One region of the Aliirhizobium sp. YIM B11859 genome, then DNA from elsewhere that is predicted to be linked to it. Evidence: riboswitches for the same ligand, from Rfam matches in the RefSeq annotation. Region 1 holds a riboswitch; the other holds the start of a gene.
What was found. A riboswitch is a leader RNA that binds a small molecule or an ion and turns the genes downstream of it on or off. The one in region 1 is predicted to bind thiamine pyrophosphate.
Positions count from the first base shown of each region.

Region 1 (7,537 bases):
GGGATTTCAGACGATCGACATCGGCAGCGGTGGCAACCCGATTGACGATCGTCCTGCCCTGTGGGTCACGCATCACGTAGCGACCTCTGGCATTGACCTCCTCGGCAATACCGTTTTGATGCCTGACAGTGATCGCACCGCTATCGACACCGAACTTATCTGCCGTCCGACGTTGATGCCTTGTTCCGCCACCGGCATTCGACGGCGTCATATTTCGGCCCGTCGGCTCCGCCTTGCTGTTCCGTCCACCGTTGTCGCCACTGTCCGACCCGCCACGACCGCCATGGCCACCATTGCGCGCGGTCGCCGGAGAAACCGCAAATACGGCAACCACGCCGATGAAGGCCAGGGCGGATGCGGTAGCGATCGGTCGACGGGAATGAATGGCAGCCTCCTTCTGAGCGGGAGCCAACGGAAAACATACAGTCAAGCAACCGTCGAGCCCAACCTTAGTTCCGCCGTAAGACCTTTGCGAATGCCTTGGCAGGACCATAGTCCGACCATAATTCGCCAAGCCGCTCTCACTCCGGCAATTGGCTGCCGCCGTGCCTTTCCCTGGCGAAAAGCGACCACGCGGAAATGAAGAGCGCTGCGATGAGTGGCCCGATGACGAAGCCGTTCACGCCGACCAGTGCAATCCCGCCGACCGTCGAGATCAGAACGACGTAGTCAGGCAGCTTCGTTTCCTTGCCGACCAGCGGCGGACGGAGGATATTGTCGATCAGCCCGATGACGAACACCCCTACCGCTACAATCACTGCGGCCTTCACGACATCGCCGGTGACGGCCAGGTAAATCGCCGTCGGCACCCACACCAGCGCTGCTCCCACCGCCGGCACCAGTGACAGGATCACCATCAGCACGCCCCAGAGCAGGGCTGGCTGAACACCGAGGAACCAGAATGTGATGCCACCGATCGCACCCTGCGCGATGGCGATGATGATATTCCCCCTGACCGTCGCCCGAACCACCGAGGCAAACTTCGCCATGAACTGGCTCGTGTGATCATCGCTCAGTGGTGCGGCATTGCGGATCGAGGATGCCAGCGACCGGCCGTCACGAAACAGGAAAAAGAGCAGGTAAAGCATCAGGCCGAAGGCGACGAAGAATTCGAGTGTGCTTTGCCCGAAGGTCAGCGCGCGGCCGGCAAAAAAACTGCCGCCCTGCATAAGCGACGAGGAAAACTGTTCGCGTACCTGTTCGAAGCCCAAAGTCTCGAAGCCGCGAACACGTTCCTGAATGAAGGCGGGCATGGCACCGACCACCTCGTTGGCCATCCGGCCGACATCGATCTCGCCGCTTGCGATCCTCTGATAGACCGACGCGCCCTCCTGGATCAGCGAACTCAGGATTGCCAGACCCGGCAGGATGACGAGACATAAGCAGATCAGCACGGTCAGCGCGGCGGCAAGATTGCGACGACCGCCCAACATTCGCTCAAGCCGTGAATAAAGCGGGAAGAATATGATCGCAAAAACCACCGCCCAGAACACCGCCGAATAAAACGGAATCAGAACGGCTATGAAGGCCAATGTGACCAGAACAAGCAGGATATAAAAACTGACGCGCTGAACTACCATTCCCTGCCTTGCCTTCGCTGATATCGGATGGACACATAACGCGTCCTTCCGATCCGTCCACGGGTTTTCGACCATGAACGGATCAAAAGCTCAGATCTTGGCGTTTCGGGCTTTCACAGGGACGGTCAGAATGCGATCAGGCCAGAGTATAGGCTGTCTTCACCACGGTGAAAAATTCGGCGGCATATTTACCCTGCTCCCGCGACCCGAAGGATGAAGCCTTTCGACCGCCGAACGGCACGTGAAAATCGACACCCGCCGTTGCAAGGTTGACCATAACCATACCCGCCTCGGAATTGCGTTTGAAATGGGTCGCATATTTGAGGCTGGTGGTGGCGATACCCGCTGACAGCCCGAAGGGCGTATCATTGGCAACGGACAGCGCTTCATCATAGTCCTTGACGCGGATGACGCTTGCAACCGGCCCGAAAATCTCCTCGCGCGAAATGCGCATCTGGTTGGTCGCCTCGGTGAACAGTGTAGGCTGCAGGTAGAAACCCGGTGTCGCCAGCTCAAGCCGTTCGCCGCCGAAAGCCAGTTTCGCCCCTTCCTTCACACCGATGTCGATATAATCGGTATCCTGCTTCAACTGACGGGCATCGACGACCGGGCCGATATGGGTCTCGGGCTGCAGCGCATGGCCGACACGGACCTTTTTCAACCTGTCGGTCAAGGCGGCGACGAATTTGTCGTGAATGCCTTCGGTGACGATCAGCCGTGACGATGCGGTGCAGCGCTGGCCGGTGGAGAAGAAACCGGAATTGGCCGCGGCTTCGACAGCCACATCAAGATCCGCATCGTCGAGCACGATCATCGGGTTCTTGCCGCCCATTTCCAGCTGGAACTTGCGGTTATGATCAAGCGAAGAAAGTGCCACACGCTTGCCCGTGCCGGTCGAACCGGTGAAGGTGATGCCGGCGAGATCTGGGCTGTCCAGCATCGCCTGGCCGACGACAGAGCCCGGCCCCATAACCAGATTGAGTACGCCCTTGGGCAGCCCCGCACGATGCAGAATATCGACAATCGCCCAGGAGCAGCCGGGCACGAGCTCGGCCGGCTTGAACACCACGGTATTGCCGTAACAAAGGGCCGGAGCAATCTTCCAGGCAGGAATGGCGATCGGAAAATTCCACGGCGTGATGATGCCGATGACGCCAAGCGGCTCCCGGGTAATCTCGACACCGATGCCCGGCCGTGCCGATGGCAGCATTTCCCCCGAAAGACGTAGCGTCTCGCCGGAAAAGAAATCGAAGATCTGAGCCGCCCGCGTCACCTCCCCAATGCCTTCGGCCAGCGTCTTGCCCTCTTCGCGGGCGAGCAGTTCGCCAAGCTCCTGCTTGCGGGCGATAATTTCGTCTGACGCCTTTTTCAGAATCGCATGGCGCTCCATGATCCCGGAGCGAGACCACGTCGGAAAGGCAGCTTTTGCTGCGGCAATTGCCTGACGCACCTCGTCGGCGGTGGCTTCGGCGTAAAGCCCGACGACATCGTTCGTATCGGACGGATTGATGTTTTCCGAGCCGTTGCTGCCGACCCATTCGCCGGCGATGAGATTTTTATGGATGGTCATTGAAAAATCCTTCCCACATCGGCCGGACGGCCGGCCGAGACATAGATGGTGAAAGTATACGGCGTTTGACAGTATCAATTATCATCCGGATGGCCAGCGCCGGCAAACGCCCCACCCTGGTAGATGACAGCGGGATCCGTGGGGTCCTGAGGACCCGCGGCTGCCTGAATTTCGGCGCTCCACTGCGCCGAACTATCCTCCGGTTGCCAGTCGAGAAAAGCCGCATTGCTATTGTCCCACCAGCGCTTCTCGTTGGCCGAGGCGCCGTAAACGATCGTATGCGCCAGCTGCGGCGTCGAGAAAGCCCGCCCGCAAAGCGAGACGAAATCGCGATAGCTCAGCCATGTCGACAGCATGCGCGGATTGAGCGGCCTTTCGAAACAGGAACCGATGCGCAGGGACAATGTCTCCTGGCCGAACTTATCGTAATACATGCTGGCGATTGCCTCGCCGAATACCTTCGACACGCCGTAGAGCGAATCCGGACGTGGATAGACAGTGTTGTCGATATAGTCGTCGCTGCGGTAATACCCGACGACATGGTTGGAGCTGGCAAAAACGATGCGCGGTTTGCCATTATGCCGGGCCGCCTCGTAAAGATTATATTGGCCGATAATATTGCCCTGCAGGATAAGATCGAAGCTGCGCTCTACCGAAATCCCGCCGAGATGGATGACGCCATCGACACCGTCTAAAAGACGGGAAACGCCTGTTGCATCGGAGAGGTCGCATCGAATGAAAGTCTCTCTTGGCCCGATCTCGGCCACATCGCCGATATCCGACAGCACCACCGTTTCCGCCAGTTGCGACAACAACGGGCGTATGCCCCGACCAACGCCACCCGCAGCGCCCGTCAGCAACAGTCTTTTCAGCATAAATCCTCCCCAGGACCGTCCATAGCCGGCGTAAACCGACCTTGTCATACATGACGACCGTAGAGATATTATAAGTTGGAGACAAGGCTTAAACCGGCACCACTATGACCCGACATGGATCATAAAAGGCGCAACGGATGCCGCGCCCTTCATTGCCTACCAAAGATCGGCGTGACGATTGACGTCCTTGTACAACAGGTAGCGGAAACGCCCGGGGCCACCCGCATAACAGGCTTGCGGGCAATAGGAGCGCAGCCACATGTAATCGCCGGCTTCGACCTCGACCCAATCCTGGTTGAGCCGATAGACCGCTTTGCCCTCCAGCACGTAGAGGCCGTGCTCCATGATGTGGGTTTCCATGAAGGGGATGATTGCGCCCGGTTCGAAGGTGACGATATTCAGATGCATGTCGTAGCGCACGTCCGACGGATCGATGAAACGCGTCGTTGCCCACCGACCATCGGTGTCCGGCATCGGGTCCATCACGCATTCGTCTTCATGGGTGAAGATTGCCGGCGGAGCCTCCAGCCCATCAACGACCTTGAAGGCCTTGCGCACCCAGTGAAACCGGCAGGGCCCCTCACCTTCACCGCGCAGCGTCCAGGGTGAACCGGCCGGCAGATAGGCGAACGAGCCTTCACGCAACGCGTGGCGCTGACCGTCGAATTCGATGCTCAATTCACCGGTGACGACGAAGATTGCCGCCGAGGCCCTGACATCAGGCTCAGGCCGCGTGCTGCCGCCACCCGGCAAAACCTCGACGATGTATTGCGAGAAGGTTTCGGCAAAGCCGGTGAGCGGCCGACTGAGGATCCAGGCGCGGGTCTTTTCCCAATGCGGCAGAACACTGGTGACGATATCGCTCATCACCGTGCCGGGAATGACGGCATAGGACGTGGTAAAAACCGCCTTGCTGGAAAGAAGCTGTGTCTGCGGCGGCAGGCCGCCGACCGAAGAAAAATATCTGCCGTCTGTCATGCTTTGTCCCCGTCTGTCATCCCCTTGGTTTAAGCAGGGTCGGGCGATTCAGCAATCGTCAAAAACAACGGATATCGCCAATGCGGCAAACGCCCGGCAACAGGAAGAAGCTGTGTCAAGCCGTTCGCCCGCGCACTATCAGCGCTCCGAGCCGGACGAAACCACATCCGGCGTCATGAGATAGCTGAGCACGGTATCAGCAATCATCCGCCTGTGGAGCCCCATCAGTGCCGGCTCTGACAGGTCACGCCGGAAGATCGTTCCGAACGTGTGACGGTTTGAAACCCTGAAAAAACAGAAGGCGCTGATCAGCATATGCACGTCGATGGGGTCGACTTCGCGCCGGAAAATTCCCTCTGCCGCTCCCCGAGCTAAGATCGTCGCAAGCGTGTTGATAATCGACACGTTGAGGTCGCGAAGCGTTTCCGATCGACGCATATGTGCGGCGTAATTGATGTTCTCGCTGCTGACCAGGCGGATGAAATCGGGATGCGCCTCGTCGTAGTCGAAGGTTTCAGAGATCAGCACACGCAACGCCTCGTCGGGCGCAAGGTAATCCAGTTCGAGATCTGCCTCGATCGTCCGAATCTGCCGGTAGGATCTCTCGAGCACTGCCAGATAGAGATCTTCCTTGCCGCCGAAATAATAATAGATCATCCGCTTCGAGGTTCGGGTCTTTTCGGCAATCGCATCAATGCGACCGCCGGCAAGGCCCCGCGTTGCAAACTCCTCCGTGGCGACATCGAGGATATCAGCCTTGGTCCGCTCAGGATCATTCTTTCTGCGGATTTGGGGTCTGGCGGGCATTGCGGGTAAATTCAATGTTTTGAAACAAGGAGCATGACTGCGATAGTCCTACTCCGCCTCACCACCACATTCAACACCATAGCTCTTGCCAATCTCATCCGCTCTGGTCTATCAAGAATGAAACAGGGGTGCTCCGTATTGCCGGGGCTGAGATGCGATCGCCATGATCACGGACCCTTCAAGCTGATCTGGATAATGCCAGCGGAGCGAGGTTCAAGCGATGTTTTCCGGCGCGCAGATTTCTCTTTACCCGATGTCCGACGATTTCGTCGGCGTCATTCTAGGCTCTCTTTCGGCACTCGATCCCTATCGGGAAAAGCTGCGAATCGAGACGGACGATATCTCGACGCTGCTTGTCGGCACGCCTGATATCGTCTTTGCCGCCATGCGCGATCTGTTCGTTGCGGCCGCAATAACCGGCAAGCATTGCGTCCTGCATGCCACTCTTTCGCGCGGTTGCCCCGGGGAACCTGACGATCCTATCTGCCAGGTGCCGGAGATGAACGGCCCGATGCCGCCGCTCGAGGAGCGCAAGGCTCAGGCGCTGGCGGCAGTTTCCAGTATTCCATCCTCCGGCCAGCCGGCCGCCGCGCAATTTTCGCTCTACACGCTCGGCATCGACCAGCATATGGACGAGATTTATGGCTGCATCGATTTCATCAAGGCGTCCGGCGTCTTCGACAGGTCGAAAAACTTCTGCACCAAGCTGCGCGGCGACGCAGCGCCGGTTTTTGCAACCATCGGCGAGGCTTTCGTGCGGTTCGGGCCACCCCAGGGGCACGTGACGATAGACTTGACCGTGTCGGCCAACAGCCCGTCCAGGGTCTAAGCAAAAGCGTCCGGACAGATCCATGTCGTTACCATCTTTCGGCATGCGCAAGCGCATGTCCAGCAATCCGATAGTCCGGGCTCTGCCGGCGATGATCGCGCTCTGCGGTCTCGCTGCAACGTGGGAAATCTATTGCCACCTGTCGGGCATAGGCACCGGCACTCTGCCGGCACCGTCTCAGGTTGTTCTGCAAGCCTGGACAAATCGCGAAGCGCTATGGGCCAATACGATCCCGACGATCCGGGCGACGGCACTCGGATTTTCTCTGTCGATTCTCGCCGCCTTCGTATTGTCAATATTCGTCGACTTCTCTCCACTCCTGCGACGAATGCTGTTTCCGATCCTGGTCATCAGCCAGACCCTGCCGCTGGTCGCCATCGCACCGCTCGTCGTCCTCTGGTTCGGCTTCGGCCTCCTGCCCAAAATCCTGCTCGTCGCGCTCGTCACGTTTTTTCCGATGCTGGTCGCACTGTGCGAGGGTTATGCGGCAACCGAGCGGGAGATCGAGGATCTGCTTGCATCCATGGGTGCATCGCGCTGGAAACGCTTTCGGTTGGCACGACTGCCGTCCGCTCTGCCCTACTTCTTCGCCGGCCTGCGGATTTCGATCACCTATGCAGTGGTCGCGGCCATTTTCGCCGAATATGCCGGTGCCGCCAGAGGTCTCGGCATCTACATGCTGAACGCGAAGAATAATTTCCGTCCCGATCTTGTGCTGGCCGCGGTGTTGGTGAGCTCGATGCTGACACTGATCCTCTTCGGTGCAACCCGGCTGGTCCAGCGGCTGGCCGCCCCCTGGATTGACCCTTCGGAGAGACAGGAACGATGACGCCCCCGCTTCTCTCGCTGGAAGATATTTCGTTGCGCTATGGCGACATCGAGGTCCTGACCGAGATCT
Region 1 is NZ_JBXHAY010000004.1:467,980-475,516, reverse strand. Features, by position in the region: gene AC2GXZ_RS18680 (hypothetical protein) at 1-412, opposite strand, end outside; gene AC2GXZ_RS18675 (AI-2E family transporter) at 522-1,580, opposite strand; gene AC2GXZ_RS18670 (aldehyde dehydrogenase family protein) at 1,717-3,150, opposite strand; gene AC2GXZ_RS18665 (NAD-dependent epimerase/dehydratase family protein) at 3,225-4,025, opposite strand; gene AC2GXZ_RS18660 (bifunctional allantoicase/(S)-ureidoglycine aminohydrolase) at 4,182-5,003, opposite strand; gene AC2GXZ_RS18655 (TetR/AcrR family transcriptional regulator) at 5,142-5,810, opposite strand; TPP riboswitch at 5,925-6,037, shown strand; gene AC2GXZ_RS18650 (YkoF family thiamine/hydroxymethylpyrimidine-binding protein) at 6,031-6,639, shown strand; gene AC2GXZ_RS18645 (ABC transporter permease) at 6,662-7,468, shown strand; gene AC2GXZ_RS18640 (ABC transporter ATP-binding protein) at 7,465-7,537, shown strand, end outside.

Region 2 (7,537 bases), on a different contig from region 1:
GATCATGGGTGACGATCACCACCGTGTTTTTCGTCTCGCGATGCAGATCCAGCAGGAGTTCGGTCATCTGAAGGCGAAGAGCGGCATCAAGCGAGGCAAAGGGTTCGTCGAGAATAAGCACAGGCTTTTTTCTCACCAGCGCCCGGGCAAAGGCTGCTCTCTGCTTTTCGCCGCCCGACAGGGAGCCCGGCAAACGTTTGCCGAAGCCGCCAAGGCCGACGCGGGTCAGGGCCTGCTCGACACGGTCCCTGTCTTCAACAGACAGCTTCATCGAAGGATTGATGCCGAGCGCGACATTGGTGAAGATATCGAGATGGGCAAACAGGTTGTGATCCTGGAAGACGACCGAGACCGGCCGTTCCGACGGATGGCTTACGGTATAGTCGCGGCCTTCGATGACGATGCTCCCTGATTGCGGGGTGTCGAAGCCGCTGAGCAGATTGAGCAAAGTCGATTTGCCCGCACCCGAAGGGCCGGCAATGGCGGTGATCAATCCTTTGCCGATCGAGCAATCAAAGCTGAAACCGGTTGTTCCGAGCTTCAGGCTCACGCGATCAAGCACGATACCGTCATCCATGATGTGGCTCCCTCCGCCCCTCGCGTGAGCCGGCGGTGCCAAGGATCGTCAATGCAAGGCAGACGATACCGAGGATCAGCGCCAGCCCGTCCGCGTCGTTGGTCCTGTAGCTCGATAACGTGCTGTAGACCAGCCAGGGCAAGGTGACGAGCTCGCTGGAGCCGAACAGTGCCACGGCGCCGAGGTCGCCGAGCGACAGGGCCATGGCGAAGGAGAGGGCGGTCAATGTCGGCTTCAGCAGAACAGGCAGGTCGATCAGTCGCCATTTGGCCGGGCCGGTGATCCCGAGTGCTGCCGACAGGCGGGCCGTCTGCCGACCGTGATCATCAAGTGCTGGCTGCAGGACGCGGATAGTGAAGGGCAGTGCCATCATCGCATTGACGGCCGCGACCAGATACGGCGCCAGGCCGGCGAGGGTGCTGCCCGTCAGTCCCCAATGCCGAAGAGTAAGAAACCAGCCTGTGCCCAGAATGATTGGCGGGATGACGAGGACGAGCGACGCCATACCGGCGAGCGATAACGACAGGGCTCTTGCGGCCAATGAGGGGTCTTGCCGGTCCCCGATGGCCTGCCGTGCGGTGACGATGGCAAACGATGCGGCAACGGCGAGGAAAGCCGCGACAAGCGCGATGACGATGCTGGTCGCGGCAGCGCGCAGGAAGAGCGGGCCGGAAAGGAGTTTTATCAGATCGGCATGAATGCCGGCGGCGAGCACCGACATCAACGGTGCGGCGACAAAAAGGGAGGCTGCGGCAATCACCACGCTATCCCATAGTCGGGCGCTGGCGGATCGCCCGTCGAGCCGCTGTGCCCTGCGGCCGGCTGTTCGCAGCGTTTCGGTCGGCGCTGGCAGGAGCGCGATCAGTCCGATGACGGCCGTGGTGACGGCGATCTGCAGGAAAGCCAGCGCGATGGCGCGGGGCGGATCAAAATCGAAGCGCAGCGCCTGATAGATCGCCACTTCGAGCGTCGTTGCCGCAGGGCCGCCGCCAAGCACGAGGACGAGGGTGAAGCTGGTGGCGCAGAGCATGAAAACCAGGCCGGCAGCGCCCGGCACTACGCGCTGCAAGGTCGGCCATTCGATGAGGCGGAAGATCGATAGCGGCTTCATCCCAAGGCTTGCCGACAGCAGCCAGTATTCAGCCGGCAATCGTTCGAGCACGGCCAGCAGCAGCCGGGTTGCGAGCGGGATGTTGAAGAAAGTGTGAGCCAGAAGAATGCCGGAAAGGCCGTAAACGCTGATCGGTTGGTCGAGGCCGGCGGTAGTGAGCCAGCTATTGAGCGTGCCCTGCCTGCCCCAGACGCCGAGAAGGCCAAGCGCGCCGACCAGTGCCGGCAGCCCCATCGGCAGTGCCATCAGGCGCAGGATCCAGATGCGACCGGCAAAGCGCGGGCGCCGCGCCAGCGCCAGTGCCACCGGAATGGCCAGCAAAACTGAAAGCAGCGTCGAAAGCCCCGCCTGCCAGAGGGTGAACCGCAGGATGCGCCAGGTATAGGCGGTGAAAAGCCGGTCCACCGACTGGTCGCCATCCCAGGCCAGCAACGCGACGATCGCGGTGCCGACGAACAGGGCAACGGCGAAAAGCGCGGTCAGACCCGCGCCAATGCTTCGTCGTCGCTCTTTCCTCGTCAGCAAATGCAAGCCCTGCCGTCCGGATCAGTTCTTGCTCATGGCAGTCAGCCATTCGTCGATCCAGGCCTTGCGGTTTTTTGCCACCTCGTCGGAGCCGATCAGCAGCGTTCTCTCCGGCTGGACCAGCTTGCCGAACGCATCGGGAAGCGGCTTCGACGGTGTGGCGACAGGCATCATCCAGTTGGTGGTGGGAATAATGTCCTGTGCTGCCGGCGACATGAGGAAGGCGAGGAAACTTCTCGCCAGATCCTTGTCCCTGGCATTCTTCAGGATGCCGGCGACTTCGATCTGGATGTAATGACCATCGGAAAAGGCTGCGGCCTGATAACGATCGCTGTTTTCCTCGACCATGTGATAGGCGGGCGACGTGTTGTAGGACAGAACCATCGGCACTTCGCCCTTGGTGAACAGGCCATAGGCCTCCGACCAGCCGGGAGTAACGGTCAGGACCCGGTTCTTGAGCTTCGCCCAGGCTTCCGGGGCCTTGTCGCCATACACGGCCTTGACCCAGAGCAGCAGGCCCAGGCCCGGTGTCGACGTGCGCGGGTCTTCGATGACGATCTTCTGGGAAGCGTCGCCGTCGACGAGGTCCTTCAGGCTCTTCGGCGGCGTCTTGACTGCCTGAGTATCGTAGACGACGGCGAAGTGGCCGTAGTCGTAAGGGATGAAAGTGTCGTCTGCGTAATTGCCCGGCACCTTGACGGCGCTGACATCGACGCCTGCGGGCTGGAAAAGGCCGGTCGCCTTGGCTTCCGTGATCAGGCTGGTGTCGAGGCCGAGTGCGATATCAGCATCGGAACCGGCGCCTTCGAGCTTCAGGCGGGTGAGCAGCGCCACGCCATCGGTGACGCCGACGAAATTGACGGTGCAGGCGCAGGTCTTTTCGAACTCGGCCTTGATCTTCGGGCCGGGACCCCAGTCGGAGATGAAGCTTTCATAGGTGTAGACGGTCAGCGTCTTTTGCTGAGCCTCAGCGGCAAAGGGAGCAAAAGCCGCGGCTGCGGCCGCCAGAAGAAAAGTCGAAATCCTGCGCATCAGCGCCTCCTCTCAAAAAACGAAATGGGGAATAGGCGCTGGTGATGAGCCGTCTAATCCCTCCGCCGGTGTTAACCGGATCAGGTTCCGCGGGTTGACCGTAAGGTCTCTCAGCCCTGCTGACGCAGGGCACCCCGTTAGAGCGTGCAAAGATGTAACGGCCTCTCTTCAAACTGGCAAGGGGGGTCGGTAAGAGGGGCCGGGAAGAGGGGCCGGCATAGGCTTCGATGAAGCTATGCGGGAATGTCAGGTGGCCGACATGTCCATGTACATGATCTCCCAGACATGCCCGTCGGGGTCCTGGAAACTACAGCCGTACATTGGGCCCATTTCCAGATTTGGCTTCCATTCGAAACCGCCGGCGGCAAGCGCCTTCCGCTTGAAGCTGTCTACTTCGTCGCGGTCCGATGCGGTGAGGCAGGTGAGCACTTCCGTCGCCTTTTTTGCATCGGAAATCTCGCCATTGATAAAGCCCTTGAACTTCTCATGGGTCAGCAGCATCACATAGATCTGCTCGCTGACGACCATGCAGCTTGCCGTATGGTCGGAAAAATCGGGGTTCTTGGTGAAGCCAAGCGCCGTATAAAAGGTCGTCGAGGCTTGAAGATCTGCCACCGGCAGGTTGACGAAAATCATCCGCATTCAGTTTTCCTCCATCCCGATCCGGCGCCTTCAGCGGCGCCGTCTCCTCAAAGACGGAAGATGCTGCAGTAATCCGACACGTCCATGCCGAATTTTTAATTTCAGTGATCGTTGCTCTTAAAAACCTTCAGTTCGCGCGGTACCACCGCCATCCCGCCCAGCCGGTTGGCGATCGCGTAGTCGACGGTCTTTTCGACCACGTCAGGCATGACCGGCTTGGTCAAAACGCCAAGCGCGCCTTGCACTCCGTCGGCAATATCTTCCGGGTTGGCAGTCATGAAAACGACCGTCAGACCATATTCTTCCGCAAGGATCCTGCCGATTTCCGGTCCGGTGCGGCCGTCCGTCAGGTTGACGTCGACAAGGGCGATATCGGCATAGGGTGCAAGTGCCAGCGCGTGCTTGCGGGCGCTGGCAAAGCCGACGACCTTCAATCCCATCTGCTCGATTGTGTCGGCGACATCAAGGGCGATCAGAAACTCGTCCTCGATGATCATAACGCGCTGGTTCATTGCCTCACTGGCCTGCCGACGACGTGATACATTTGTCAGCATTGCACATCTCCACGCTTCAACTCGGTTCAACTCAAGTCCGGCGGTTGCCAAATTTTGCAACCGAACTGACTACCGAACGTCGGGAGCGGCAGATTGTTCCGCAGCGAGACACTGTTTTCTTTGGGTAACTATCTGTTAAGGCTAACAAATATTTAATTTTATGGTGAGGAGATCGAGGTTCAGCCCTCGATCTCCTCGCGCAGCATTTCGAGCTCCAGCCATTCCTCTTCCATCTTGGCGACCTTTTCACGAAGCTTTTCCATTTCGGAGACGAGCTTGCTGAAGGTCGTTGGATCCTTGGTGAAGAGGTTGGGGTCGGCCATCTTCTTTTCGCGCAGCGCGATCTCGGTTTGCGCCTTTTCCATTTCCTTCGGCAGGTTTTCGAGGGCGAATTTCTGCTTGAATGAAAGTTTGCCCTTGGCCTTGGGCGCGTCGGCTGCTGCTGCCCCGGCCTTCGGCTTTTCTGCTGCCTTTTCAGCGCGGCGGCGCTCGTCCTGAGCGCCCTTGCGCTGGGTCAGCATATCCGAATAACCGCCGGCATATTCGATCCAGCGGCCATCCGGAGCATCCGGATTGGCGGGAGCAATGGTCGAGGTGACGGTACGATCGAGGAAATCGCGGTCGTGGCTGACGAGGATGACGGTGCCGTTATAACCAGCGACGATCTCCTGCAGCAGGTCGAGCGTCTCGATATCGAGGTCGTTGGTCGGTTCGTCGAGGATCAGCAGGTTGGAGGGCCTGGCCAGCATTCTCGCCAGCATCAGCCGGGCACGCTCGCCGCCCGAAAGGTTCTTGATCGGCGTGCGGATCTGTTCAGGTTGAAACAGGAATTCCTTCATGTAGCCGGCGACATGGCGCTGCTCGCCGTTGACCAGAAGCGTCTCGCCACGGCCGTCTGTCAGATAATGGGACAGTGTATCTTCAGGATCGAGATCCTCGCGCTTCTGGTCAAGCGTGGCGATTTCCAGATTGGTGCCAAGCTTGATCCAGCCTTCATCCGGCATCAGCTGGCCGGTCAGCATTTTCAGAAGCGTCGTCTTGCCGGCGCCGTTCGGACCGACGAGACCGATGCGATCGCCACGATGCACGCGGATCGAAAACGGCGCGACGATCGGCTTGTCATAGGTCTTGGTGATGTTTTCGGCTTCGACCACCAGCTTGCCGGATTCACGCCCTTCGGCGACCGAAGCCTGAACGGAACCCTGGGGTCCCTTGTGACCGCGATAGTCGGCACGCATGGCCTGCAATTCGCCGACACGGCGCATATTGCGCTTGCGCCGCGCGGTGACGCCGTAGCGCATCCAGTGTTCTTCGCGCTCGATCGCCTTGCCGAGCTTGTGCTGCTCGATCTCTTCCTCTTCGAGAACCTGATCACGCCAGGCTTCGAAATGACCGAAACCGCGGGACAGGCGGCGCGAGGTGCCGCGATCGAGCCAGACGGTGGCGTTCGACACTTTTTCAAGGAAACGACGGTCATGGCTGATGACGACAAGCGCGCTGCGGGTCTTGCGCAGCTCGTCTTCCAGCCATTCGATGGTCGGCAGGTCGAGATGGTTGGTCGGCTCGTCGAGCATCAGGATATCGGGTTCCGGCGCCATGACGCGGGCAAGGGCTGCACGACGGGCTTCGCCGCCGGACAGGCGGACCGGGTCTTCCTCGCCGGTCAGGCCCAGATGCTGGAGCAGATAGGTGACGCGATAGGGATCGTCGCCCGGGCCAAGCCCGGATTCGGCATAGGCCTGCACCGTCGTGTAACTGCCGAAATCCGGTGCCTGTTCGAGATAGCGGATGGTCGCCGAGGGGTGCCGGAACACTTCGCCCGACTGCGCCTCGACCATGCCGGCGGCGATCTTCATCAGCGTCGACTTGCCCGAGCCGTTGCGGCCGACGAGGCAGATGCGGTCGCCCGGCTCCACCTGCAGGTTTGCGCCGGCCAGAAGCGGCGGGCCGCCGAAGCTCAGGAAAATGTCGTCAAGCTTGAGAATGGGAGGTGCCATGAGGACCGTTTATGCTCCGGAAAAATCGTTGGGGCGGGCAAGGATCATTGCCCTGCCGTCTGTTAGATGGAATTCGACCGGCCCTTCTGCAACGTTGGATACCGTGCGGGAGGAGCCGAAGGGCAGCGAGAAATCCTTGAGCGGATATCGCGCGCCAAAAATATCGAGGCCCGAAAGGGCCGAAAAACCGAGGACGGAAAAGAGCGATCCCCGGGGTAGGTCGATCGTCTTTCTGCCGGGAAGAAACGGTACTGCTTCTTCGTCACCCGACATCAGCAGCACATCAAAACCGCGCTCGGCCAGGCCCATCGCATGGAGAAGGTGCTGTAGTGCGTGGTCTGAGCGTTCGCCGCCGAGCGCGCCGATCAGGATCAGGCGCCGGGCGCCCCGATCGATCGCTTCGGCCGTGGCAATCTCGCCGTCGGTCTCGTTCTTGGCCGGCGGATAGGTTCTTCGCTCTACATGCGGAAAACGGGCGATCAATGCCTCATCGGAGGAATCGAAATCGCCGACCCATAGCTCCGGCGTCAGCCCGAGCTCGACTGCATGGCGCATGCCGCTGTCTGCTGCGATCACACGACTTGCCGCGATCGCGTCCCTGACGCGATCGGTGACGGTGAGGTTGCCGCCAAGCAGGATTGTGAAAGTCGAAGGGTTCATGGGTCAGCCCATAGCGCAAAGGGTGGGCCTAGGGAAAGCGCCTGTTTGCGGGGAGAGCCGGCAATTGCGAAAAACGGCGCCGCCCGCATGTATTCTTGCTGACGAAGACGTGATGGCGGCGATCGTCCCATTTTCCGCGGCCCGGCCTATGTCATTTTCCGACAGGACAAGTTCGGCACGATCTTAAAGGGGGACCGGCATGCGAACCAAGCTCATCCTACTGCTTGCCCTCATCGTCCAGGCGGGTTGCCAGGCACTGCCGGACAGTCGTCCCGACAGGCTCTATACGCCACCTGTCGGGATGCGCGGAAGCAACCGATGACGCAGCGGTGACTATCGATGCCAAGGGCTGTTCATCGAACTGCCGGCTGACCCGGCGCCTTGGCATCGAATCGAGATTTATGCGCCGAATTCGGCTTCGATGATCGCCAGATCCCGC
Region 2 is NZ_JBXHAY010000007.1:221,609-229,145, reverse strand. Features, by position in the region: gene AC2GXZ_RS24555 (thiamine ABC transporter ATP-binding protein) at 1-577, opposite strand, end outside; gene AC2GXZ_RS24550 (thiamine/thiamine pyrophosphate ABC transporter permease ThiP) at 570-2,213, opposite strand; gene thiB (thiamine ABC transporter substrate binding subunit) at 2,235-3,245, opposite strand; TPP riboswitch at 3,286-3,392, opposite strand; gene AC2GXZ_RS24540 (VOC family protein) at 3,492-3,887, opposite strand; gene AC2GXZ_RS24535 (response regulator) at 3,989-4,441, opposite strand; gene AC2GXZ_RS24530 (ABC-F family ATP-binding cassette domain-containing protein) at 4,621-6,438, opposite strand; gene AC2GXZ_RS24525 (thiamine diphosphokinase) at 6,448-7,098, opposite strand; gene AC2GXZ_RS24520 (hypothetical protein) at 7,298-7,420, shown strand; gene AC2GXZ_RS24515 (DUF1330 domain-containing protein) at 7,498-7,537, opposite strand, start outside.
Region 2: it holds a riboswitch for thiamine pyrophosphate, as region 1 does, so the genes downstream of both, thiB (thiamine ABC transporter substrate binding subunit) here and AC2GXZ_RS18650 (YkoF family thiamine/hydroxymethylpyrimidine-binding protein) in region 1, are expected to answer to the same signal.